Regions from separate parts of the Halomonas halophila genome, predicted to be linked through region 2. Evidence: predicted binding sites of a transcription regulator. Region 2 holds the regulator's gene; each other region holds the start of a gene.
What was found. The regulator FNR, encoded in region 2, switches genes on or off when oxygen is low (the NO sensors DNR and NnrR bind a similar motif). The targets are predictions, from matches to a motif close to TTGATNTANATCAA.

Region 1: a site for FNR is predicted at 3,949-3,962, ahead of QWG60_RS07840 (cation-translocating P-type ATPase). Genes of this name have one in related genera too.
Region 3: a site for FNR is predicted at 5,627-5,640, ahead of QWG60_RS00715 (nitrate/nitrite transporter). Genes of this name have one in related genera too.

The regions. Positions count from the first base shown of each region.
Region 1 covers NZ_CP129121.1:1,709,650-1,717,565, reverse strand. The annotation lists gene QWG60_RS07860 (DUF2955 domain-containing protein) at 1-670, opposite strand, end outside; gene QWG60_RS07855 (HlyD family secretion protein) at 732-1,793, opposite strand; gene QWG60_RS07850 (Na+/H+ antiporter family protein) at 2,034-3,368, shown strand; gene QWG60_RS07845 (YchJ family protein) at 3,489-3,944, opposite strand; gene QWG60_RS07840 (cation-translocating P-type ATPase) at 4,061-6,772, shown strand; gene hrpB (ATP-dependent helicase HrpB) at 6,786-7,916, opposite strand, start outside.
Region 2 covers NZ_CP129121.1:2,846,581-2,854,496, reverse strand. The annotation lists gene ttcA (tRNA 2-thiocytidine(32) synthetase TtcA) at 1-559, shown strand, start outside; gene fnr (fumarate/nitrate reduction transcriptional regulator Fnr) at 863-1,606, opposite strand; gene QWG60_RS13450 (oxygen-independent coproporphyrinogen III oxidase) at 1,676-2,644, opposite strand; gene QWG60_RS13445 (sulfite exporter TauE/SafE family protein) at 2,733-3,455, opposite strand; gene ccoS (cbb3-type cytochrome oxidase assembly protein CcoS) at 3,452-3,694, opposite strand; gene QWG60_RS13435 (heavy metal translocating P-type ATPase) at 3,691-6,159, opposite strand; gene QWG60_RS13430 (FixH family protein) at 6,168-6,680, opposite strand; gene ccoG (cytochrome c oxidase accessory protein CcoG) at 6,680-7,916, opposite strand, start outside.
Region 3 covers NZ_CP129121.1:158,462-166,377, reverse strand. The annotation lists gene QWG60_RS00720 (nitrate reductase subunit alpha) at 1-2,801, opposite strand, end outside; gene QWG60_RS00715 (nitrate/nitrite transporter) at 2,815-5,517, opposite strand; gene QWG60_RS00710 (histidine kinase) at 5,821-7,632, shown strand; gene narL (two-component system response regulator NarL) at 7,629-7,916, shown strand, end outside.

The sequences.
Region 1 (7,916 bases), 1.1 Mb from region 2:
CCAGGATCTGAAAGACCGCGAAGGACAGCGTGGCGATGATGGCGCCGATCAGCGTCTGGTGTCGCACCAGGGAAGCCGGCTTGTCGACCGTCGGCGGCGGCCGGCGCGCCTCTCGATCGGGAAACAGCAGGTGCATCAACGCCGCCAGGCACACGGCCAGCACGCTGGCCACCACGTTATGGGTCAGCAGATCGAAGAGATCGACCTCGGGATAGCTGGCGAAGTGCAACAGCACGCTGAGCGTCAGCACGCCGTTGGCGCCAAACAGGAACAGCGGCCCCTTCGCCATCAGCCGGAAACGCGAATAGAACAGCAGGAACGCCAGTCCCGTCATTACCACCGGCATGTGCTGGGTCAACCCGACCACCAGCGACACCTCGACCACGTTGAGGCAGGCGTTGCCCAGGAACTGGCGCACCACGTGCGCATTGAAGACCGGTATCATGCCGACCAGGAACATGGGATAGACGGTGAAGAAGACCCCATAGTCCCAGTGCATGAAGTGGCTGATGGCGAAGCCGATCATGCCCGCGAAAGCCACGCGCAGGCACTGCCGCATGTCGTTGGACGAGAAGCGAGACTCCCCGGCTTCCTGCTCCTCGGGGCCATGGCCGCGATGCGGCAGCACCAGTCCTGCGGAGCGCAGCAGCAGCCGTCTCACCCGATGCACCAGCTCGCGCCACGTTTCCGATGCCGTAGGGTCGTCGCCCTGCCCAGGCCGATCTGGCCGATCAATAGACATAGTGCAGCCAGGACATCAGCCGGATCTGCAGGCCGCCGAACAGGGTCGCCAGTGGATTCGCCTCGGGCAACAGCTGCACGGTGGCCCGCGCGCCGCTGACGGGCAGCGGCTCGGGCGGATCCTCCACCTCGAGGTGGAGGCGAACGCGCTGGGCGTCGCGTACCCAGCGGTCGGTCGCCGGAATGTCCGCCAGCGTGCCGTCCGCGGCCAGCTGACCATCCTGCACGCCGGCATCCCGCGAGGCCACACGCGCCTCGAACACCCGTCCCGGGAGGGCGTCGAAGACCACCCGGGCCGATTCCCCTTCGCGCACGTGTCGAAGGCTCTTCTCGCGCAGGTCGGCGACCAGGTCGAGCCCCTCGCCCACCACCGCCAGCGCCGACTGCCCGCGGGTGACGTAATCGCCCTCGCGCAGCTGAAGGTTGGTCACCACGCCGTCGCGCTCGGCGCGCACCAGAGTGTGCGACAGGTCGAGCTCGGCCTGGTCGATGGCGTTATCCGCCTGGCGCAGCTGCAGGTTGCCGTCGCCGCGTTCGCCGAGCTGCACCTCCAGCTGACGGATGCGGGCCTGGGCCGCCGCCACCGAGGAACGCGCCTGGCGCTCCTCGGCCACGATACTGTCGACCCGCTGCCGGGAGATGCTGTGGCGACTGAGCATCGTCTCGGCTCGACGGCGCTCCCCGGCCAGCTCCTCGGCGGAGGCCCGGGCCGCATCGAGATCGGCATGCGCCTCGGCGAGATCGGCCTCGAGCAGCGCGTTGTCGCGGACCGCCGCCTCTCGGGCAAGCCGGGCCTGGTGCAGCGCCAGTTCGAAGGGCGCGCGATCGAGCGAGAACAGCACGTCGCCGCGTTCGACCCGTTGATTGTTGGTCACGGCCACCGCCTCGACGCGGGCCGACACCTCCGGCGCGACCCGCACCACGGGGCGTAGCACCCGGGCCTGGGGGGTCATCGGCATGAAGGTGTCGGCGATGATGAAGTAGACGAACAGCACGCCGAAGGCCGCCAGCGCGACCCGGACCCAGCGCGCGAAACTCTGATCTGGAGTCATGGACTCGCTCCCGTCGATGCCACCGGCCAGGACGACCGGATGGGGCAAAAGGCCGAGATGATAGCAACTCTTTTAGCAAGCTAAAAGATGCCATGCAATCGTAACCGTCCCCTCGCCCCGCCACTCTCGGGCCCTCGATGGCCCGATCGGCGCGGCATGCCTGGCATCGCCAGCCGAGATGACTACAATGGGCGGCTTGATTTTCCGCCCATTCCTCCGACACTCCCGCAAGGAACCCTCATGAACGCCATCGTGCTTGCCATCCTGGTCATGGTCACCCTGAGCCTGATGCGGGTGTCCGTGGTCTTCGCGCTGATCGCCGCCACCCTGGTCGGCGGCCTCTATGCCGGCATGCCGATCGGCGAGATCATGGACGCCTTCAACGACGGCCTGGGCAACGGGGCCACCGTGGCCATCTCCTACGCCGTGCTCGGCGCCTTCGCGGTGGCCCTGTCACGCTCGGGCATCACCCAGCTCCTGTCCCAGAAGGCCATCGCCGGTCTCCGGCTGGACCAGGGAATCCCCCACCGCCGCACCATCGTCTATGTGCTGCTCGGCGTGCTGCTGGCCTTCTCGGTCAGCTCGCAGAACCTGATCCCGGTGCACATCGCCTTCATCCCGGTGCTGGTGCCGCCACTGCTCAAGCTGATGAACCACCTGAAGCTCGACCGTCGCGCCGTGGCCTGCGTGATCACCTTCGGTATCACCGCACCGTACATGCTGCTGCCGGTAGGCTTCGGCTCGATCTTTCTCCACGACATCCTGCTGACCAACCTCAACAACAACGGCCTCGACGTGACCGCCGCCATGGTGCCCACGGCGATGATCGTGCCGATCGGCGGCATGGCGATCGGCCTGGTCGTGGCGATCCTGTTCAGCTATCGCGGCAAGCGCAGCTACGAAGACCGCGACCTGGCCCACGGCGACGAGACACCCGCCGAGGCCGCCGGCCACCTCAAGCCCTGGCAGATCGCCGTGCTCGGCCTGTCGCTGGTCGGCACCGTGGTGGTACAGCTGGTCAGCGGTTCCATGGTGCTCGGCGGCCTGTTCGGCTTCGCCGTACTCTCCGTCAGCGGCGTGTTCCACTGGCACGAGCAGGACGACATCTTCACCGAAGGCATGCGCATGATGGCGCTGGTCGGCTTCATCATGATCGCGGCCGCCGGCTTCGCCAGCGTCATGCAGGCCAGCGGCCAGGTCGAGAGCCTGGTGGAAAGCTCCACCGCCCTGATCGGCGACCACAAGGGCTTGGCCGCCCTGGTCATGCTGCTGGTGGGCCTGTTCATCACCATGGGCATCGGCTCGTCGTTCTCGACCATCCCGATCATCGCCTCGATCTACGTGCCGCTGGCGATCGGCTTCGGCTTCTCGCCGATGGCCACCATCGCCCTGGTCGGCACCGCCGCCGCCCTGGGCGACGCCGGCTCACCGGCCTCGGACTCCACCCTCGGCCCGACCGCCGGCCTCAACGCCGACGGCCAGCACGACCACATCTGGGACAGCGTGGTGCCGACCTTCCTGCACTACAACATCCCGCTGATCGGCTTCGGCTGGCTCGCCGCCATGATGCTCTGAACCCGGGCGGTGCCCGGGAGCGGCAAGCCGAAAGCTTGAAGCTGAAAGACACAACAGCCCCGCCGGCATATACCGGCGGGGCTGTTGTATTTCATGCCGGCCATCCGGCCAACAGGGGGATTAGCCTCGAACGCAGCAGGCCTTGCCCTTCTTCCCGCTCCCACACGGGCAGGGATCGTTGCGCCCCGGCTTGAGCCGGGTCACCGAGGGCTCGCCGTCCACGTAGACCCAGCGGCCCGCCTCGCGCCGAAAGCGCGACCGCTCCTCCAGAGCGCCCCAGCGGCGCCCCTCACGGAAGGTGGCGCGAAAGTGCACCCTGCCGGTATCGCCGTCCTCGCCGTGATCGAGGATCTCGAGGTGCACCCACTGGGTCGGATCGTCGTCCGGCAAGGCCGTCGGACGCGTCTCGGGCGCCCAGCTCTCCAGCAGATAGTCGTTCAGGCCCAGGGCGAAGGCGCTGTAGCGCGAGCGCATCAGCGCCTCGGGCGTCGGCGCCGGCTCTCCGTCATGGTAGCGGCCACAGCAGGCCGTAAGCGGCAGGCCAGTGCCGCAGGGGCAGGGTTCGGCGTCTTTCATGGCATTGATCCAGGTCAAGGGGTGAACCGGACATGATAGCGAATCGTGTCCGCCACTTGCCGCCTCCGCTGCGCTGCAGCATTCTCATCACACGCCCTCGCCACGGAGGCCAAGGCATGGACGTCGCCTATCACTCCCCGACCACATCCTGGCACGCCCTGAGTGCCGAAGAGGCCCTCGATCGCCAACAGAGCCATCCGCGCGGCCTGACCGACGAGGCCGTCGCCGAGCGCCAGCGACGCTTCGGTCCCAACCGCCTGCCCCAGGCACGCCCTCGCTCCGCCTGGCGCAGGCTGGCGTCACAGTTCGCGAACCTGCTGATCGTCATTCTGATCGTCGCGGCCCTCGGCAGCCTGGCCCTTGGCGCCATCGTGGATGCCATTGCCATCCTCTCCGTGGTCGCCATCATCGCACTGGTCGGCTACGTCCAGGAAGGCCGTGCCGAGCAGGCGCTGGCCCGCATTCGCGACCTGCTTGCCCCAAGCGCCCAGGTACTGCGCGGCGGCCGCCGCCAGGAAGTGCCTGCCGAGGCACTGGTGCCGGGAGACATCGTCCTGCTGGAGAGCGGCGATCGAGTGCCTGCCGACCTGCGCCTGCTGGAGGCACGTCGGCTGCGTCACCAGGAGGCCACACTGACCGGCGAGTCGTTACCCGTGGACAAGGGCACCGCAGCGGTGGCGGAAAACGCCGAGCTCGGCGATCGCAGCAGCATGGCCTATGCCGGCACCCTGGTGGCGCAGGGCAGCGCCCGGGGGCTGGTGGTGGCGATCGGAGCCGACACCGAACTCGGCCGCATCTCCGCGCTGCTGAGCAGGGTCGAGCCACTGCGCACGCCGCTGCTGCGCCAGCTCGACCGCGCCGGACGGGTACTGGCAACGCTGATCCTGGCATGCGCGATCGCCACGGCGCTGGTCGGCGTGCTGCTGCACGGGAGTCCCTGGCCGACGATGTTCATGGCCGCGGTAGGCCTCGCGGTCGCGGCCATCCCGGAGGGGCTGCCGGCCATCGTCACCATCGGCCTGGCGCTGGGAGTTCAGGCCATGGCCCGCTCGCGAGCCATCATCCGCCGTCTTCCCGCGGTGGAGACCCTGGGGTCAGTATCGACGATCTGCTCGGACAAGACCGGCACCCTGACCCGCAACGAGATGACCGCCCAGGCGATCTGGCTGCCCGAAGGCGAGTTTCACCTCGACGGCATCGGCTTCGCCCCCGAGGGCGCATTCCACCGCGTAGACGACGGCGAGACCAGCCCGGCCCCGCTCGACCTCGATGACCAGCATGCCCTGCGTCACTTCCTGAACGTCGGCGTACTGTGCAACGACGCCGAGCTGGTCCACGAAGACGAGACATGGCGCATCCATGGCGACCCTACCGAGGGGGCGCTGGTGGTGGCCGCCGCCAAGGCCGGCCTGCCGGTGGTGCAGGCGCGCCGTCATCATGTCCGACACGACGCCATCCCCTTCGACGCCGGACGTCAGTACATGGCCACCCTCCACGACATGGAAGGGAGTCCCCGCCTGCTGGTCAAGGGCGCGCCGGACAGGCTGCTGGCGATGTGTCACCGGGTGCGCACCGACCGGGGCGAGGACTCACTGGATCTTTCTCTCTGGGAGCAACGCCTCCATGCCCTGTCCGACAGGGGCCTGCGCGTGCTGGCCCTGGCCGAGAAACCGCTGTCCTCAAGCCTGAAGCTGACCGACGAGCACGCCGAGTCGGAACTGGTACTGCTGGGTCTGGTGGGCATGCTCGACCCGCCCCGGGAGGAAGCCATCGCCGCGGTGGCCGAGTGCCGGGCCGCGGGCATTCGTCCGGTCATGATCACCGGCGACCACGGCGTCACCGCGCGCGCTATCGCCGAGCGGCTGGGCTTCGCCAACACGGGCCGGGTGATCAGCGGCCACGAGATCGAGAGCATGTCCGAGGCGGCGCTGATCGACAGCGTCATGACGGTAGACGTCTTCGCAAGAGCCACCCCCGAGCACAAGCTACGGCTGGTCGAGGCCCTGCAGTCATGCGGTGAGGTCTGCGCGATGACCGGCGATGGCGTCAACGACGGCCCGGCCCTCAAGCGCGCCGACGTGGGCGTAGCCATGGGGCGACAGGGCACGGCGGCGGCTCGGGAGGCCGCGGAGATGGTCCTGGCCGACGACAACTTCGCCACCATCGTCGCCGCCATCCGCGAGGGCCGTAAGGTCTACGACAACATCCGCAAGACCATCACCTTCCTGCTGCCCACCAACGGCGCCCAGGGCCTGGCCATCATGGTCGCGGTGCTGTGCGGGGCGCTGCTGCCGGTGAGCCCGCTCCAGGCGCTGTGGGTCAACATGGCCGTGGCGGTGACCCTGGGCCTCGCCCTGGCCTTCGAACCCGGCGAACACGACCTGATGCGACGCCCACCAAGGAAACCGGACGCCGCCCTGCTGGACCTCTTCCTGCTGTGGCGGGTGATCTTCGTCTCGACGCTGCTGCTGCTGGCCACCTATGGCATTTTCACCTGGATCCACGACATGCAAGGCGGCGCGCTCGAGCAGGCCAGATCCGGTGCGGTCAACATGTTGGTCGCGGGCTCCGCCGCCTACCTGGTCAACAGCCGCTACCTGATCCAGGGGGTGCTCTCATGGCGGGGCCTGTTCGGCAGTCGTCCGGTATGGGTGGCCATCGGCCTGATTGCCGTCATCCAGCTGGCCTGGACCTACGTGCCCGTCCTGCAACGCCTGTTCGGCGCCGCAGGCCTGGCGCCGATGCACTGGGTCGTGATCCTGGCCACTGCGCTGGCCGTACTGCTGATCGTCGAGGGGGAAAAGGCGCTGTGGCGCCGTCGAGCCTGACCCCGGGGACGACTCAGCTTCGCCGCTTGGTCCGTGCGCTGGCTTGGGCCGACCACGGATCCTCCGGCCAGGGATGCTTGGGATAGCGACCGCGCATGTCCTTGCGCACCTCGGCGTAGCCGTTGGCCCAGAAGCTCGTCAGGTCTGCGGTGACCTGCAGCGGGCGCCGCGCCGGCGACAGCAGATGCAGCAGCGGCGCGACCCGGCCGTCGACCAGACGCGGCGCGGCCTCCCAGCCGAACACCTCCTGCAGCTTCACCGCCAGCACCGGCGTCTCGCCGCGATAGTCCAGCGCCACCCGCGAGCCGCTGGGCACCGTCAGGTGTGTCGGCGCCAGGGCGTCGATCCGTGCCGACTGGCCGCCGGCCAGGCCGTCTCTGAGGATGCGCGCGAACGGCAGCGCCTCGACCTCGTCGAGGCGCGACAGCCCGGCCAGGTAGGGGCCGAGCCAGGCGTCCAGGTCGTCGAGCAGCGCCTCGTCGGACCAGTCCGGCCAGTCGTCGCCCAGGGTGCGGCGCAGCAGCGCGACCCGGGCGCGCAGCTGCTCGGTGGCCTCGTCGAACGGCAACCCGCGCCGGCGTACCGCCTCGAGCAGCGCCTGCTGGGCGGCCTCCGGCGGCAGCGACGTCAGCGGCCGGCGCTCGAGCACCACGGCACCGAGCCCACGGCGGCGTTCGCCGACCAGCCGCCCGCGCTCGTCGGACCATTCGAGATGATCGCGCCACTGGCCGGCCTCGGGATGCAGCGCCGTCAGCCGCGCCTCGTCCAGAGCCGCGGCGCGGAAGATCCGCCCGCCGCCGCCCTCGCCGTCCAGGGCCACCGCCACCAGCAGCTCGGCGTGGGCCAGCGGGTGCGACTCGGGCAGCGTGCCCTGCCCGCCGCCGGCCAGCCGGAAGCGCCCCGGCGAGAGCCGCTGGGCGATGCGCTCGGGCCAGGCCAGCGCCAGCAGCTCGCCGAGCGCCTCGAACCGCGGCGACGACAGCCGGCAGCCCATCAGGCTCGCCAGGCGTTTGGCATCGCGCTGCCAGGCGCGATCCTCGCCGGGGCTGGCGAAGCGTTTCTCCAGTGCCGCGGCCAGGTCGCGCTCGTCGTCGGCACCGCGACCCTCGAGCAGCGCCGCCAGGCCGCAGGCCAGGGCCGCCGC
Region 2 (7,916 bases):
CGTCGATTACCATATCCTCGAGCGCGACACCTACTCGGTGGTCAAGGAGAAGACCCCGGAAGGCAAGACCACCTGCGCGCTGTGCTCGCGGCTGCGCCGCGGCTCCCTCTATGGCTATGCCGAGGAGATCGGTGCCACCAAGATCGCGCTCGGTCATCATCGCGAGGACATCCTCGAGACGCTGTTCCTCAACATGTTCTTCGGCGGCAGCCTCAAGTCGATGCCGCCCAAGCTGCTCTCCGACGACGGCAAGAACATCGTCATCCGCCCGCTGGCCTACTGCCGCGAGGCCGACATTGCCGAGTTCTCGGAGCGCATGGCCTTCCCGATCATCCCCTGCAACCTGTGCGGCTCGCAGCCGAACCTGCAGCGTCAGGTGGTCAAGGAGATGCTCGCCGAGTGGGAGGCCAAGCATCCCGGCCGTCTGGAAAGCATGTTCAAGGCGGTCACCAACGTCGCCCCCTCGCAGCTGGCCGACCGCGAGCTGTTCGACTTCGCCGGGCTGGAGGACAAGCAGGCGAAGATGCAGGCCGACCGCATCGATCTGCATAACGAGTGAGTAGCGCCTAGCGGCAAGCGCCCGGCTGCTCAGTAACGGGCGGCAGATGTCGAGGAAGCCAATGAGAAACCCACGGGACGTCGAGTCCTGTGGGTTTCTTCGTTGACGTCAGGAATGGCCATGACATCATCCTGCCGCGCTTGGCGCTTGGCGCTTGGCGCTTGGCGCTTGGCGCTTGGCGCTTGGCGCTTGGCGCTTGGCGCTTGGCGCTTGGCGCTTGGCGCTTGGCGCTTGGCGCTTGGCGCTTGGCGCTTGGCGCTTGGCGCTTGGCGCTTGGCGCTTGGCGCTTGGCGCTTGGCGCTGTCAGCGGCAGCCCTCTTCCTCGGCCAGCTCGGCCAGGGCGTCCAGGTCGAGGATGTTCACCTCGCGGCCGGAGACGGCCACCAGGCCCTGCTGCTGGAAGCGGCCCAGGATGCGGCTGACGGTTTCCACGGCCAGCCCCAGGTAGTTGCCGATGTCGGCCCGGGACATGGAGAGCCGGAAGCTGTAGGCGGAGTAGCCGCGGCGCCGGAAGCGGTCGGAGAGGCTGGCGAAGAAGGTGGCCAGCCGCTGGTCGGCGGTCTTGCGCGACAGCAGGCGCATCATGCGGCGGTCGTCGCGCATTTCCTTGCTCATGCTGCGGTAGAGCTGGGCGCGCAGCTCCGGCAGGCTTTCCGACAGGGCATCCAGGCGATCGAAGGGGATCTCGCACACGGTGGTGGTCTCGAGCGCGATGACCGAGCCGGGATAGGTCGACTCGTCGATGCCGTCCAGCCCCACCAGTTCGCTGGGCAGATAGAAGTTGGTCAGCTGATCCATGCCGCCGCCTTCGCTGGTGATCTGCTTGAGGCTGCCGGAGCGAACCGCATAGACGCTGGTGAAGGGGCTGCCCTGACGGAAAAGCGACTCGCCCTTCTTGAGCGGCGGACGGCGGCGGATGATGGCATCGAACTGATCGATGTCCTCGAGTTCGAGGGCCAGGGGCAGGCACAGGGAACTCAGGCTGCAGGTCCGGCAGCGGGTCTCGTGCAGCAGTGAGCGGCGCCTGCCGGCTGCGATATCGGGCATGCTGTCCTCCTTGATCGGGGCTTGCCTTCCCCATTATGGCGGATAGCACCCGCCCGGGCATAGCATCCCTTAGCCGTGTCCCGCGCCCGAACGGCGGCAGCGCGACCAGTGCCCCGATGCGGTGGCCAGTCGCCCCTCATCCAGCGCCGCGGCATAGTCCTCGGCCGAGCCGGCGTTGCAGGCCACGGCGTCGGGCAGCCGCGAGATGGCACCGGGGCCAAGCCCCAGCCGGTCGCGGGCCTGCTCGCGTCGCGTCTGCGCCCGGGCGTCCTCCAGCGCGGCGCCGTGGCGGGCGTAGAACCCGCCTCCCAGCGACCGATAGCCGTTTCCGGCCAGGCGGTCCTCGATCCGAGCCAGCAGTGTCGCCGGCAGCGTCGACTCGCCTTCCTGCCAGGCGGGGTCCGGGCGCAGCGAGAGGCGTGGCGGCGTCATGGCCATCAGCGTGGCGAGCGCCGCGGCGGCCTCCTGCTCGGGCGTCGCCGGCGGCACGATCAGCACCAGGTTCAGCGAGTGCCAGCCCATGCGGACGCTCTCGTCGAGCAGCGGCTCGATGCGTGACTGCAGCCGCGTCAGGGCTTCCGGGCGGTCGGCCCTCGGCAGGCGCATGACCAGCTTCAGGCGGTTGAAGCCCAGTGCCTCCAGATGGCGCAGGGTGAGAAGATCCGTGGCACGGGGATCGAGTTCGACGGTGAAGTCGCGCCAATGTCCCGATTCGAAGGGAAAGCGCGAGGCCAGCCGATCGACCAGCCCGCTCATCCGCGACAGGCTCAGCCAGGGGGGCAGGCTGCCGCCCCAGTGCAGGGCCTCGAGCCGTCGATCGGGGGCGAGGCAGCGTCGCACCAGCACCATCTCGCGATCCAGTCGGGCCAGGTCGACTTCGAACGGGTCCATGCCCTTGGTGTGATCGACGCGCGCGTCGCCATCGTGGCGCAGCGGCAGGCGCAGATGCAGCGACAGGGGACGGGCGTCGGCGTTGCTGGCGGCCAGCGCCGCGGCGTAGTCGTCGGCGCCGAAGTCGGAAGGAGCGGTGACGGGCATGGCAGGATTCCGGGAGTGCATGCCATCAGGCTAGCGGTCGCGGAAGCGGGCGGTGTTGCGCTGGGTCAAGCGCGACGGCGAAAGCGGTTCAGTGCTGCCCGGCGTGGCCGGCCTCGTGGGGCATCGCGCCCGGCCACAGCCCCCACAGCTGCCACAGGGCGAAGCCGATGATCGTCAGTGCCGCCAGGGTGCGGGTGGCCGGGTGGCGGATCAGGCCGCCCAGCCGACGCGCGGCCAGGCCGGTGGCCAGCAGCGCCGGCAGGGTGCCGAGTCCGAAGGCGCCCATCAGCGCCGCGCCGCGCAGCGGATCGGCGCTGGCCAGGCTCCAGGTCAGCATCGAGTAGACCAGTCCGCAGGGCAGCCAGCCCCAGACGGCGCCCAGGGCCATCGCCTGGGGCACCGTCACGACCGGCATCAGTCGCCGTCCGAGGGGCTCCAGGCGGCGCCACAGGCGCTTGCCGAGGGCCTCCAGCCTCAACAGCCCCTTCCACCAGTCGGCGATGTAGAGCGCCATCAGGATCAGCATCGTCGCGGCCAGCACCTGCAGCGCCAGGCGCACCCCGGGGGCCAGCCCGACCAGGGTGCCGAGCCCGGCGGCCAGGGCGCCCGCGAGCACGTAGCTGGCGATGCGCCCCAGGTTGTAGCCCAGCAGCAGGCCGCCGAGCCGGACCGGATGGCGCAGGCTGGGCGGCACGGCGAAACTCAGGGCGCTCATGATGCCGCCGCACATGCCGATGCAGTGGGCGCCGCCGAGCAGGCCGAAGACGAAGGCCGCGGCCAGCGGTGGCAGGTCGAGTCCGGTGGGGTTCATCGGGCGTCCTTGTCGCTGTCCTTGTCCCGGGTTCGGTCACGGTCGTGGGCGGCGTTCGGCTCGCCCGCATCGTGCGCTGGGCCTGGCCCTTGCGGCGGGTCGTCATCGTCGAACAGGATGCGATGCGCCGGGCCTTCCAGGTCCTCGAACTGGTCGTGGCGCACGGCCCAGAAGAAGGCCCAGACGGCCAGGCCGAGCAGGATCAGCGACAGCGGTATCAGCAGGTAGAGAATGCTCATGATGCCTCCCGGGCGAGGGTATTCTCGGCGCGCCGCTGGCGGGCCAGCCTCAGGGCATTGGCGACCACCACCAGCGAACTCGCCGACATGCCCAGCGCCGCCAGCCAGGGGGGCACCCAGCCCAGCGCCGCCGGGGGCAGGGCCAGCAGGTTGTAGGCCAGCGCCCAGCCCAGGTTCTGGCGGATGATGCGCCGCGTGGCGCGGCCGACGTCGAGCGCTTCGACCAGCCGCCCGAGATGGGGGCCGAGCAGCACGGCGTCGGCCCGGGTGCGGGCCAGGTCGGTGGCCGCGTTCATGGCGAAGGCGATGTCGGCGCCGGCCAGCACCGGGATGTCGTTGATGCCGTCGCCGACCATGGCCACCCGCTGGCCCTCGGCCTGGCAGTCGCGCAGCCGAGCGAGCTTGTCCTCGGGGCTCGCGCCGGCGCGCCACTCGGCGATGCCCAGTCGCTCGGCCAGCGCCCGGGTGGGCCCCTCGGCGTCGCCGGACAGCAGTTCCACCGCGATGCCTCGCGCCGCCAGGGCGGCGACGGTGGTGGCGGCATCTTCCCGAGGCTGGTCGCCCAGGGCGAACCAGGCCCGTGGCTCGCCGTCCTCGGCCAGCAGCAGCCAGTGGCCGATCTCGGCACCGCTGTCCGGATTCGTCGGCACTCGGTCCGGGGCCGCGAAGTCGGGCCGGCCGAGCCGCCAGGGACGGCCGTCGATCTCGCCGGCGAGGCCCAGGCCGGGGCGGGCGGTGACGTCGCGGGCACTGATGCCGGCGCGGCGATGGGGGCGAAAGGCGCGGGCGATGGGATGCTCGGAATGGGCCTCCAGGGCCGCGGCCAGCGCGGTGAGACGCTCGGGGTCGTGTTCCGCCAGCGGCACGGTGCGCTCCAGCCGCATCTCGCCTTGGGTCAGGGTGCCGGTCTTGTCGAAGATCATCCGGTCGAGGCGCGGCAGGGTCTCCAGAGCGTCGGCACGGGTCAGCAGCACGCCGCGGCGATAGAGCCTGCCGTGGGCGGCGGTCAGGGCGGTGGGCGTGGCCAGCGCCAGGGCGCAGGGGCAGCTGACCACCAGCACCGAGAGGGTCACCCAGAAGGCCCGCTCGGGGTCGACGAATGACCAGACCCATCCGGTGGCGGCGGCGATCAGCAGCACCTGGATCACGAAGTGATGGGCCAGCCGGGCCGCCCGGCGCGCGATGGGCGGGCGTTCGGCGAAGGCGCGGTCGGTGAGGTCGAGCAGCCGCGCCGCTCGGGCATCCCGTCCGGCATGGGTCACCCGCACCGTCAGCGGGCTTTCGACGTTGTGGCTGCCGCCGGTCACGGTATCGCCCACGCCGCGCGCCACCGGCAGCGCCTCGCCGGTGAGCATCGATTCGTCGAGGCTGGAGGCGCCCTGTTCGATCACGCCGTCGGCGGGCACGCCGTGGCCGGGCCTGACCAGCACCCGGTCGCCCGCGACCAGTTCGCTGGCGGGCAGGAGGCGCTCCTCGCCGTGCTCGCCGAGGCGGATCGCCGACAGCGGCAGGATCTCGGTCAGGGCGTTGCCGCGGCGCCCGCTGCGCCGCCGGGCGCGCACCTCCAGGAAACGGCCGAACAGCAGGAAGAAGGTGAACATGGCCGCGGAGTCGAAGTAGACGTCGCCATGGCCGACGAGCAGCGCCCAGGTGCTGGCGAGGTAGGCGCCGGCGATGGCCAGCGACACCGGCACGTCCATGCCCAGCTGTCGGTTGCGCAGGTCGCGCCGCGCTCCGGCGAAGAACGGCTGGGCCGAGTAGAGCACCACCGGCGTGGTCAGGGCGAAGGCCAGCCAGTGGAAGAGGGTATCGAAGTCGGCGCCCAGGCCGCCGTCGCCGGCCACGTAGAAGGGGATCGAGAACATCGCCACCTGCATCATGCCGACCCCGGCGACGATCAGCCGGCCCACCTGGCGGCGTTCCTCGCGCTGCAGGCGTCGTTGGGCCTCGTCGGGCTCATAGGGCTGGGCCGGGTAGCCGATGGCGGCCAGTTCGGCGAGCAGCCGCGAGAAGGCGATGCGCTGCGGGTCCCAGGCGACGCGGACGCGGTGGTGGGTGAGATCGACGGCGCTGGCGCTGACGCCGTCGAGGGCGTTGAGGCGATGCTCGATCAGCCAGGCGCAGGCGGCGCAGGTGATGCCCTCCACCGCCAGGGTGGCATGCACGCCCTCATCGTCGGCATGCACGAAGCGCCGCTGCAGGCCCGGATCGTCGAACAGTGCCCAGGTCTCGGCCTGGGCGGTCCGGCGCTCGTCGGGCCGTGTCGGCAGCTCGCTTCGGAAGCGGTAGTAGCCGGCCAGGCCGCCGTCGACGATGGCGTGGGCCACCGCCTCGCAGCCGGGGCAGCACAGCGGGTGTTCGGCGTCGTCGAGGGTGATCGTCCAGGGGGCGTCCTGTGGAACCCGGGCGCCGCAGTGATAGCAGGCGGCGCGCTCGACGGGCGCGGTGGCGGTGGTCGCGGTCATGGTGCCGCTCAGTCTCCGGGCGCCAGGACGATCTCGGCCTTGGCGGGGAAGCGGGCTTCGCCGGTGAGGCGCCAGGCGGGCTCGCTGCCGTCGCCGGGTTCCAGGTGCAGGTACCAGCGGTGGCGCAGGGGCGTCTCGAGCATGGTGACGTAGCGGCCGGCGCGCACGTGCTCGAGCGTCAGCCGCCGGTCGCGCTCGCTTTCGGTGGGAAAGATCAGCTTGAGGGTCAGCCGCTCCGGGCGCGACTCCCCGGTCAGGTCGACCACCAGGTCGCCGGTGGCCGGGTCGGCGTTCAGGGCAGCCGAGAGCCCCAGCGTGCGGGCCTGTTCCTGCTTGGCGATCTGCTCGTTGATGGCCAGGCCTTCCTTGTAATAGTCCTCCGCCACGGTGCCGTCGAAGTAGTGGATCGAGAGGGCCAGGTAGACCAGGCTGAAGCTGACCGAGGCCCCCAGCAGGCCGATCATGAACCAGGGCCAGAACTGCTTGTACCAAGGGGCGATGGGCGGTTGTTCTGCCGTCATCAGCGGGTATCTCCTATGAAGCGGCCGTCGCGCTCGAGGGCGATGTCGGGGGCGTCGACGGCTTCCAGGCGCAGCCGGATCTCGTGACTGGGGCGCTGGAGGGCGTCGGGCGGGGCGGTGACTTCCACCACCAGCCGGCGCGACTCGCCGGCGGGCACGCTGACGCGTCGGGTGTCGAGGGTCAGCCCCTCCAGGCCCGTGGCGGCGAGCCGGTAGGCGTGGTCCTCGCGGTCCAGGTTGCGCACCGTCAGGGTATAGACGTTACGGATTCTGCCGTCGTCGGTCATCTGAAACAGCTGCTGGCGGCCGCGCTCCACCTCGAAGCCCAGCGGGATGCGGTCGCTGACCGTCCAGGCGAACAGGCCGATCATCACCAGCAGCACGGCCAGGTAGCCGAGCAGGCGCGGACGCAGCAGATGCGACGGCTTGCCCTCGAGGGCGTTCTCGGTGGTGTAGCGGATCAGCCCGCGGGGATAGCCCATGCGGTCCATGACGTTGTCGCAGGCGTCGATGCAGGCCGCGCAGGTGATGCATTCGTACTGCAAGCCGTCGCGGATGTCGATGCCGGTGGGGCAGACCTGCACGCACAGCTCGCAGTCGATGCAGTCGCCGTGGCCGGCTTCCCGAGCCTCGTCGTGGCTGAGGCGCTTCCTGCGCGGGCCGCGCGGTTCGCCCCGGGCGGCGTCGTAGGAGACGATCAGGGTGTTGGCGTCGAACATCACCGACTGGAAGCGGGCGTAGGGGCACATGTAGATGCACACCTGCTCGCGCAGCCAGCCGGCGTTGAGGTAGGTGAACAGGGTGAAGAAGCCGACCCAGAAGTAGGACCAGCCGTGGGCCTCGAGGGTCGGGAGCTCCATCACCAGGTCGCGGATCGGCGTGAAGTAGCCGACGAAGGTCAGGCCGGTGGCGGCGGCGATGACCAGCCAGATGGCGTGCTTGGCGAGCTTGCGGCGCAGCTTGTCGGCGCTCCAGCCGTGCCGGTCGAGCCGGATGCGACGGTTGCGCGGCCCTTCGGTGCGATGTTCCACCCAGATGAACAGGAAGGTCCAGACGCTCTGTGGGCAGGTGTAGCCGCACCAGACGCGGCCGGCGAACACGGTGATGAAGAACAGCCCGAAGGCGCAGATGATCAGCAGCCAGGAGAGCAGCATGAACTCCTGGGGATAGAAGGTGGCGGCGAAGATGTGGAACTCGCGGTCGGGCAGGTCGAACCACACCGCCGGGCGGTCGCCC
Region 3 (7,916 bases), 880 kb from region 2:
ATGCCCTTGCCGCCGTTGCCCAGGCGGTCGAGCAGCGGCCCCACCGAGGTGAAGCGCTCGTAGGTGGCCGGGTAGTCGCGCTTGACCTCGACCAGCGCCGGCAGGGTCTTGCCGGGGACCGGCTCGCACTCGCCCTTCTTCCAGTCGCGGACCTCGGGCTGGGCCAGCTCGGCGGGGGAGTCATGCTGCAGCGGCAGGGTGACCAGGTCGGTCTCCTCGCCCAGGTGGCCCACGCAGACCTTGGAGAACGCCTTGGCGATGCCCTTGTAGATCTCCCAGTCGCTGCGCGACTCCCAGGCCGGGTCGGTGGCCGCGGTCAGCGGGTGGATGAAGGGGTGCATGTCGGAGGTGTTGAGGTCGTCCTTCTCGTACCAGGTCGCCGTGGGCAGCACGATGTCCGAGTACAGGCAGGTGGTGGACATGCGGAAGTCCAGCGTCACCAGCAGGTCGAGCTTGCCCTCAGGCGCCTGCTCGCGCCACACGACCTCCTCGGGCGTCTGGCCGCCGGCCTCGCCCAGGTCCTTGCCCTGGATGCCGTGGCGGGTGCCCAGCAGGTACTTGAGCATGTACTCGTGGCCCTTGCCCGAGCTGCCGAGCAGGTTGGAGCGCCAGATGAACAGGTTGCGCGGGAAGTTCTTCGGGTCGTCGGGATCCTCGGCGGCGAAGCGCAGCTCGCCGGCCTTGAGCCGGTCGACCACGTAGTCCGCGGTGGCCTGGCCCGCCTCGGCGGCCTGGCCGGCCAGCGACAGGGGATTGGTGGCCAGCTGCGGCGCGGAGGGCAGCCAGCCCATGCGCTCGGCGCGCACGTTGAAGTCGACCAGGCTGCCGGAGTAGTCCTCGGCCTTGGCCAGCGGCGAGAGGATCTCCTTGACCTCGAGTTTCTCGTAGCGCCACTGGCTGGAGTGGTTGTAGAAGAAGGAGGTGGAATTCATCTGCCGCGGCGGCCGCTGCCAGTCCAGGCCGAAGGCCAGCGGCAGCCAGCCGGTCTGCGGGCGCAGCTTCTCCTGGCCCACGTAGTGCGCCCAGCCGCCGCCGCTCTGGCCGATGCAGCCGCACATGACCAGCATGTTGATCAGGCCACGGTAGTTCATGTCCATGTGGTACCAGTGGTTCATCCCGGCACCGACGATGATCATGGAACGCCCGCCGGTCCTGTCGGCGTTGTCGGCGAACTCCCGGGCAATGCGCAGGCACTGCTCGGCGGACACGCCGGTGATCTTCTCCTGCCAGGCCGGGGTATAAGGCTTGACCTGGTCGAAGGCGGTGGCGCCGTCGTCCTTGCCCTCTTTGCTTCTAAACCCGCGGTCGATGCCGTAGTTGGCGCACATCAGGTCGAACACGGTGACCGCCAGCACCTCGCGGCCGTCTGCCCGGGTCATCCGCTTGGCCGGCAGGCAGTGGAACAGCAGCTCGTCGCTGGCGCCGCCGCTCTTCACGTGATCGAAGTGCTGATGCTCGATCCCGCCGAAGTAGGGAAAGGCCACCCGAGCCACCTCGTCATGGGCCTCGGCCAGGCTGAGCCTCGGCCGGATCTCGGTGCCGTCGGCGTCGAGAGACTCGAGGTTCCACTTGCCCTTGCTCTCGTCCTCGTCGTCGCCGCTCGCTTCGCCCCAGCGGAAGCCGATGGAGCCGCGCGGCACGACGAGGCGATCGCCGAGCTCGTCCCAGACCAGGGTCTTCCACTCGGGATTGTTGTCCTGACCCAGGCCATCGGCGAAGTCGCTGGCGCGCAGCTGCCGGCCGGGCACGTGGCTGCCGTCCTCGCGAACCTCGAGCTCCACCAGGCAGGGCATGTCGGTGTAGCGGCGCACGTAGTCGGTGAAATAGGCGCTGGGGTTGTCGAGATGGAATTCCTTGAGGATGACGTGGCCCATGGCCAGGGCCAGGGCCGCGTCGGTGCCCTGCTTGGCGGACAGCCACTCGTCGGTGAGCTTGGCGACCTCGGCATAGTCCGGGGTGACCGCGACGGTCTTGGTGCCCTTGTAGCGCACCTCGGTGAAGAAGTGGGCGTCCGGGGTGCGGGTCTGGGGCACGTTGGACCCCCAGGCGATGATGTAGCCCGAGTTGTACCAGTCGGCGGACTCCGGCACGTCGGTCTGCTCGCCCCAGGTCATCGGCGAGGCCGGCGGCAGGTCGCAGTACCAGTCGTAAAAGCTCATGCACACGCCGCCGATCAGCGACAGATAGCGGCTGCCGGCGGCGTAGGAGACCATCGACATGGCCGGAATCGGCGAGAAGCCGATGATGCGGTCCGGCCCGTACTGCTTGGCGGTGTAGACGTTGGAAGCGGCGATCAGGCCGTTGAGTTCGTCCCAGTCGGCGCGCACGAAGCCGCCCATGCCGCGGGCGCGCTTGTACTGCCTGGCCTGGGCCGGGTCCTCGACGATGGAGGCCCAGGCGTTCACCGGGTCACCATGCTCGGCAAGGGCCTCCCGCCACAGCGCCAGCAACGGCTTGCGGATCAGCGGATGTTTCAGGCGGTTGGCGCTGTACAGGTACCAGGAGTAGCTGGCCCCGCGCGGACAGCCGCGGGGCTCGTGGTTGGGCAGGTCCGGGCGGGTACGCGGATAGTCGGTCTGCTGGGTCTCCCAGGTGACCAGGCCGTTCTTGACGTAGATCTTCCAGCTGCACGACCCCGTGCAGTTGACCCCGTGGGTACTGCGCACCACCTTGTCGTGCTGCCAGCGCGCGCGATAGCCGTCCTCCCAGTCGCGGGTCTCGTCGCGGGTCTCGCCGTGTCTCCCGGCGAAGTCGTCGGGGCGGCGGGTCAGGTACTTCAGGCGGTCCAGAAAGTGACTCATGGATGCTCTCTCCTCAGCGGCTCGGCGAGGCGGTTGGCGTCTGCGCCGCGTGCTCGGGCGCCTGCAGGCGGATCTCGGCGTGGCGGCGGGTGTAGTAGAACCAGGTCAGGGCCACGCAGATCGCGTAGAAGGCAATGAAGCCGTACAGCGCCATTTCGGCCCCCCCGGTCAGCGCGATGGAGCTGCCGAAGGTCTTGGGAATGAAGAAGGCCCCGTAGGCGGCGATCGCCGAGGTGAAGCCGATGGTCGCCGCGGCTTCCTTCTCGCTCTGCTGACGCTGAGCCGCCTCGTCGAGGGTCGGCATCAGTCGCGCCACCTCCTGGCGGAAGATCTCGGGAATCATCTGGAAGGTGCTGGCATTGCCCACGCCGGTGAAGAAGAACAGCAGCAGGAACATCGCGAAGAAGCCCCAGAACGCGCCCGGCTGGTCCTTGATCCCGAGGAAGAACAGCACCCCGGCCACGCAGGCGATCATCGCCGCGAACACCCACAGGGTGACCCTGGCCCCGCCGAAGCGGTCCGAGACCCAGCCGGTGCCGGCCCGGGACAGGGCGCCCACCAGCGGCCCCAGGAAGGCGAACTGCAGCACGTCGACCTCCGGGAACTGGTTCGACGCCAGCAGCGGGAAACCCGCGGAGTAGCCGATGAAGCTGCCGAAGGTGCCGGTGTAGAGCACGCACATCAGCCAGTTGTGCTTGCGCTTGAAGATCACCGCCTGATCCTTGAAAGAGGAGCGGGCACTGGCGATGTCGTTCATGCCGAACCAGGCCGCCACGGCGCCGAGCAGGATGAACGGCACCCAGACGAAGCCGGCGTTCTGCAGCCACAGGCGCTCACCGTCGCCCAGCGTCTGCGGCTCGCCGCCCAGCGCGCCGAACACCCCGGCGGTGATCGCCAGCGGGATCAGGAACTGCATGACGCTGACGCCCAGGTTGCCCAGCCCGGCATTGAGCGCCAGGGCGTTGCCCTTCTCGCGCTTGGGATAGAAGAACGAGATGTTGGCCATGCTCGAGGCGAAGTTGCCGCCGCCGAAGCCGCACAGCAGCGCCAGGATCAGCATCACCAGATAGGGGGTGTCGGGATTCTGCACCGCGAAGCCGATCCACAGCGCCGGCAACGCCAGCGAGGCGGTCGACAGCGCCGTGAAGCGCCGGCCGCCGACGATCGGCACCATGAAGCTGTAGAAGATGCGCAGCGTGGCGCCGGACAGTCCCGGCAGCGCGGCCAGCCAGAACAGCTGGTTGGAGGTGTAGTCGAAACCCACCTGGGGCAGCTTGGCCACCACCACCGACCACACCATCCACACCGAGAAGGCCAGCAGCAGATTGGGAATCGAGATCCACAGGTTGCGGGTGGCGATGCGCTTGCCCTTCTCGGACCAGAAATCCGGATCCTCCGGGCGCCAGTCCTGCAGCACGAAACGGCTGGGCGTGGCGAGCTCCGGCAGGTCGGTGACCTCCCGGCCGGCCCGCCACTCCTGACGGCTGGCACGCAGGATGGCGTAATGCATCCACACCAGCGCCGCGGCGGACACCGCGAACAGCAGCATGAAGCAACTCTGCCAGATGCCCGCCACATCGTTGAGCATGCCGAAGGTCAACGGCAGGAAGAAGCCGCCCAGGCCGCCGATCATGCCCACCACCCCGCCGACCGCGCCGACGTGCTGCGGATAGTAGCTGGGGATGTGCTTGAACACCGCCGCCTTGCCCAGCGACATGAAGAAGCCCAGCACCATGATCAGCACGACGAAGCCGACCAGGTTCATGGCGAACGAGAATTCCAGGATGTCGTGAACGCCCTGCACGCGGTAGCGGGTCGGCGGGTAGCTGAGCAGGAAGGTGCAGGCCACCGAGGCGATCAGGGTCCAGTACATCACCCGCCGCGCGCCGTAGCGGTCGGACAGCCAGCCGCCAAGGACGCGGAAAAGCGACGCCGGAATGGTGTACAGCGCGGCGACGATGCCGGCGGCGGTGATGCTCAGGCCGTAGACCTCGACCAGGTAGTGGGGCAGCCACAGCGCCAGGGCGACGAAGCCGCCGAACACGAAGAAGTAGTACAGCGAGAAGCGCCACACGCGAACCTCGACCAGCGGCGCCAGCTGCTGCCTGAGCGGCACGGCCTCGGCGCGGCGACGCTCGCTCTGCGGATCGGTCCGCGCCAGCAGCAGGAAGGCCACGCCCATGATCGCGATCACCGTGGCGTAGACCAGCGCCGCCCCCTGCCAGCCCAGCGCCAGCAGCAGGAAGGGGGCGCCGAAGTTGGTCACCGCGGCGCCGACGTTGCCGGCCCCGAAGATCCCCAGGGCGGTGCCCTGGCGCTCCTGCTCGAACCAGGCCGAGGTGTAGGCCACGCCGACGATGAAGGAGCCCCCGGCCAGGCCGACGCCCAGGGCGCCGAGCAGCAGCATGGGGTAGCTGGTAGCGAAGGTCAGCAGGTAGACACAGGCCGCCGTGGCCAGCATCAGCAGGCTGAACACCCAGCGCCCGCCGAAGCGGTCGGTGAGGATGCCCAGGAACAGGCGGCTGATCGACCCGGTGAGCACCGGGGTCGCCATCAGCAGGCCGAGCTGGGTGTCCGACAGGGCGAACTCCTGCTTGATCTGCAGGCCGAGAATGGAGAACAGCGTCCACACCGCGAAGCACAGCGTGAACGCCAGCGTGGACAGGAACAGGGCGCGATTCTGGGCGCGCCTGGTCGATGGGGCGGGGTTGGCCATGATCTCCCCCTCTGGCTCGGTGAAAGGCTTCCGGGAGCGCCCTTCCACCGGACCGAAGGTGCGAAAGACGCGGTAGGAGGACCTTAGCGCCGGCGGTGAGGCGAGGCCGTTGACCTGGGTCAAGGCGCTTCGGAGCGCCATCCCCGACCCTAGCCGTGTCTACCTCTTTGGAGGTAGCAGGAGTTTTTTCACAACCCACTGATTCAACTAGCATTTGCTTCTGCCGCCCGGTGTTGCACCGGGCGTGGTGACAAAGGCGACTCTTTGGAGGTAGGCGGCGCCCCTGGCGCGATGCCGGATGTCATGCCCCGTTCCCTGTCCTTCCGCGCCGGCCTGGCGATGGCCGGCATCGTGCTGCTGGCGCTGACCAGCATGCTCGGCTCGATCATCATCGCCGAGAACGCCCGTGGCGACGCGGCCGCCATCAACCAGGCCGGCGCCCTGCGCATGCAGGCCTATCGTCTGCTGAGCACCACCCAACGGGCCGATGCCGACAGCGAGGCTCGCCGGGCGCAGATCGCCGAACTCGAGCGCAGCCTCGCCTCGCCGGCGATCACCGGACGCCTGGCGGACGATCCACGGCATCCGCTGAACCGCCAGTACCGCACCGTCATCGCGCAATGGCACGACCGGCTGCGGCCGCGGATGCAAGCGGCGGGCGTTCCGGCCACGCTACCGGTCGGCGACTTCGTCGACCAGGTGGACCGCCTGGTCGACCAGCTCCAGCGCGAGGCCGAGTCGCGAATCCAGCTGATGCGCCTGTTCCAGGGGGTCATCCTGTTCCTGACCCTGGGCCTGGTGTTCCTGGCCATGTACAAGCTGACCACCGATGTCATGCCGCCGCTGCGTGACCTGCTCAGGGTCGTCGATCGCTCACGGCGCGGCGACTTCAGCGGCCGCACCCGCTACGCGGCCGACGACGAACTGGGCCTTCTGTCGCGCACCATCAACCAGATGAACGACAGCCTGTCCCGGATCTACGGTCAGCTCGAGGCGCGCGTCGAGGCCAAGACCGCCGAGCTCGAGCGCAGCAACGAGACGCTCGAGGTGCTCTACCAGGCCGCGCGCCAGCTCAACGGCGCCCCCATCGGCGATGCCAGCTACCGCCGGGTGCTCGAAGACCTCGCCGCCGTCACCGGTCTGGGCCCCGTCACCCTGTGCCTGAGCCAGAGCGATGCCGAGCGCGCCTACCTGCGGCTCTCCACCCGACCCGACGACTGCCCCGACTTCTGTCGCGCGCCGGCCTGCCAGCCCTGTCTCGACGGCAACGGGGACACCCCCTGGGTGTATCGGGTCGCGGTGAACGAGGCGGGGCGGAACTACGGGGTATTGCTGCTCGAATATTCGCCCGAGTCGCCGCCTCGGCGCTGGCAATGCGACCTGGTCGAAACCATCGCCGGTCTGATCGCCACCTCGCTATCGCTCTCCCAGGGCTACGCCGAGCAGCGCCGGCTGGCGCTGATGGACGAACGCGCGGTGATCGCTCGAGAACTGCACGACTCGCTGGCCCAGTCGCTCTCCTACCTGAAGATCCAGGTCTCCCGCCTGCAGGCCCAGGCCCGGGCCGGCGGGGCCCATGCCGACACCGAGGCGATCGTCGATGAACTGCGCGAAGGCCTCAACGCCGCCTACCGTCAGCTCCGCGAGCTGCTCAACACCTTCCGCCTGAAGATGTCTGACGCCGGGCTGGAGGCTGCCCTCGAGGAGACGGTGCGCGAATTCGTCCGTCGCGGTGAGCTGTCCCTTCGCCTCGACTACTGCCTCGATCACTGCCCACTGTCACCCAATGAGGAGGTGCATACCCTGCAGATCGTTCGCGAGGCGCTGTCCAACGTCGTCCATCACGCCCGGGCGAAGCGCTGCGAGGTCAGCCTGAGCACCGACGAGGCGGGCCGCGTGGCGGTCAGCATCCGCGACGACGGCGTCGGTCTGGGGGGCACATCGAACCAGCCGGAACACTACGGGACCATCATCATGCACGAACGCGCCGCCAGCCTGAGCGGTCGCCTCGAGCTGCACGAGCCGGCCGAAGGGGGCACCGAGGTCAGGCTGCACTTCACGCCTCAGCTCCACCGAGAGACGACGGCCACCTCATTGCCGGGAGACACGCCATGAGTACCGCGATCCTGATCGTCGACGACCATCCGCTGTTCCGTCGGGGGGTGCGCCAGCTGCTGGAGATGGATCCCGAACTGGCGATCGCCGGAGAGGCCGCCGACGGGGAAGCCGCCATCGAGGCCGCGGGCCGCCTGTCCCCGACGCTGATCCTGATGGACCTGAACATGGCGCGGCGGGATGGCCTCGACGCCCTGCGCGCGCTGCGCGAGTACGGCGTCGAGGCTCGCATCGTCATGCTCACGGTCTCCGATGCCGAGGAGGACGTGGTCGCTGCCCTGCGC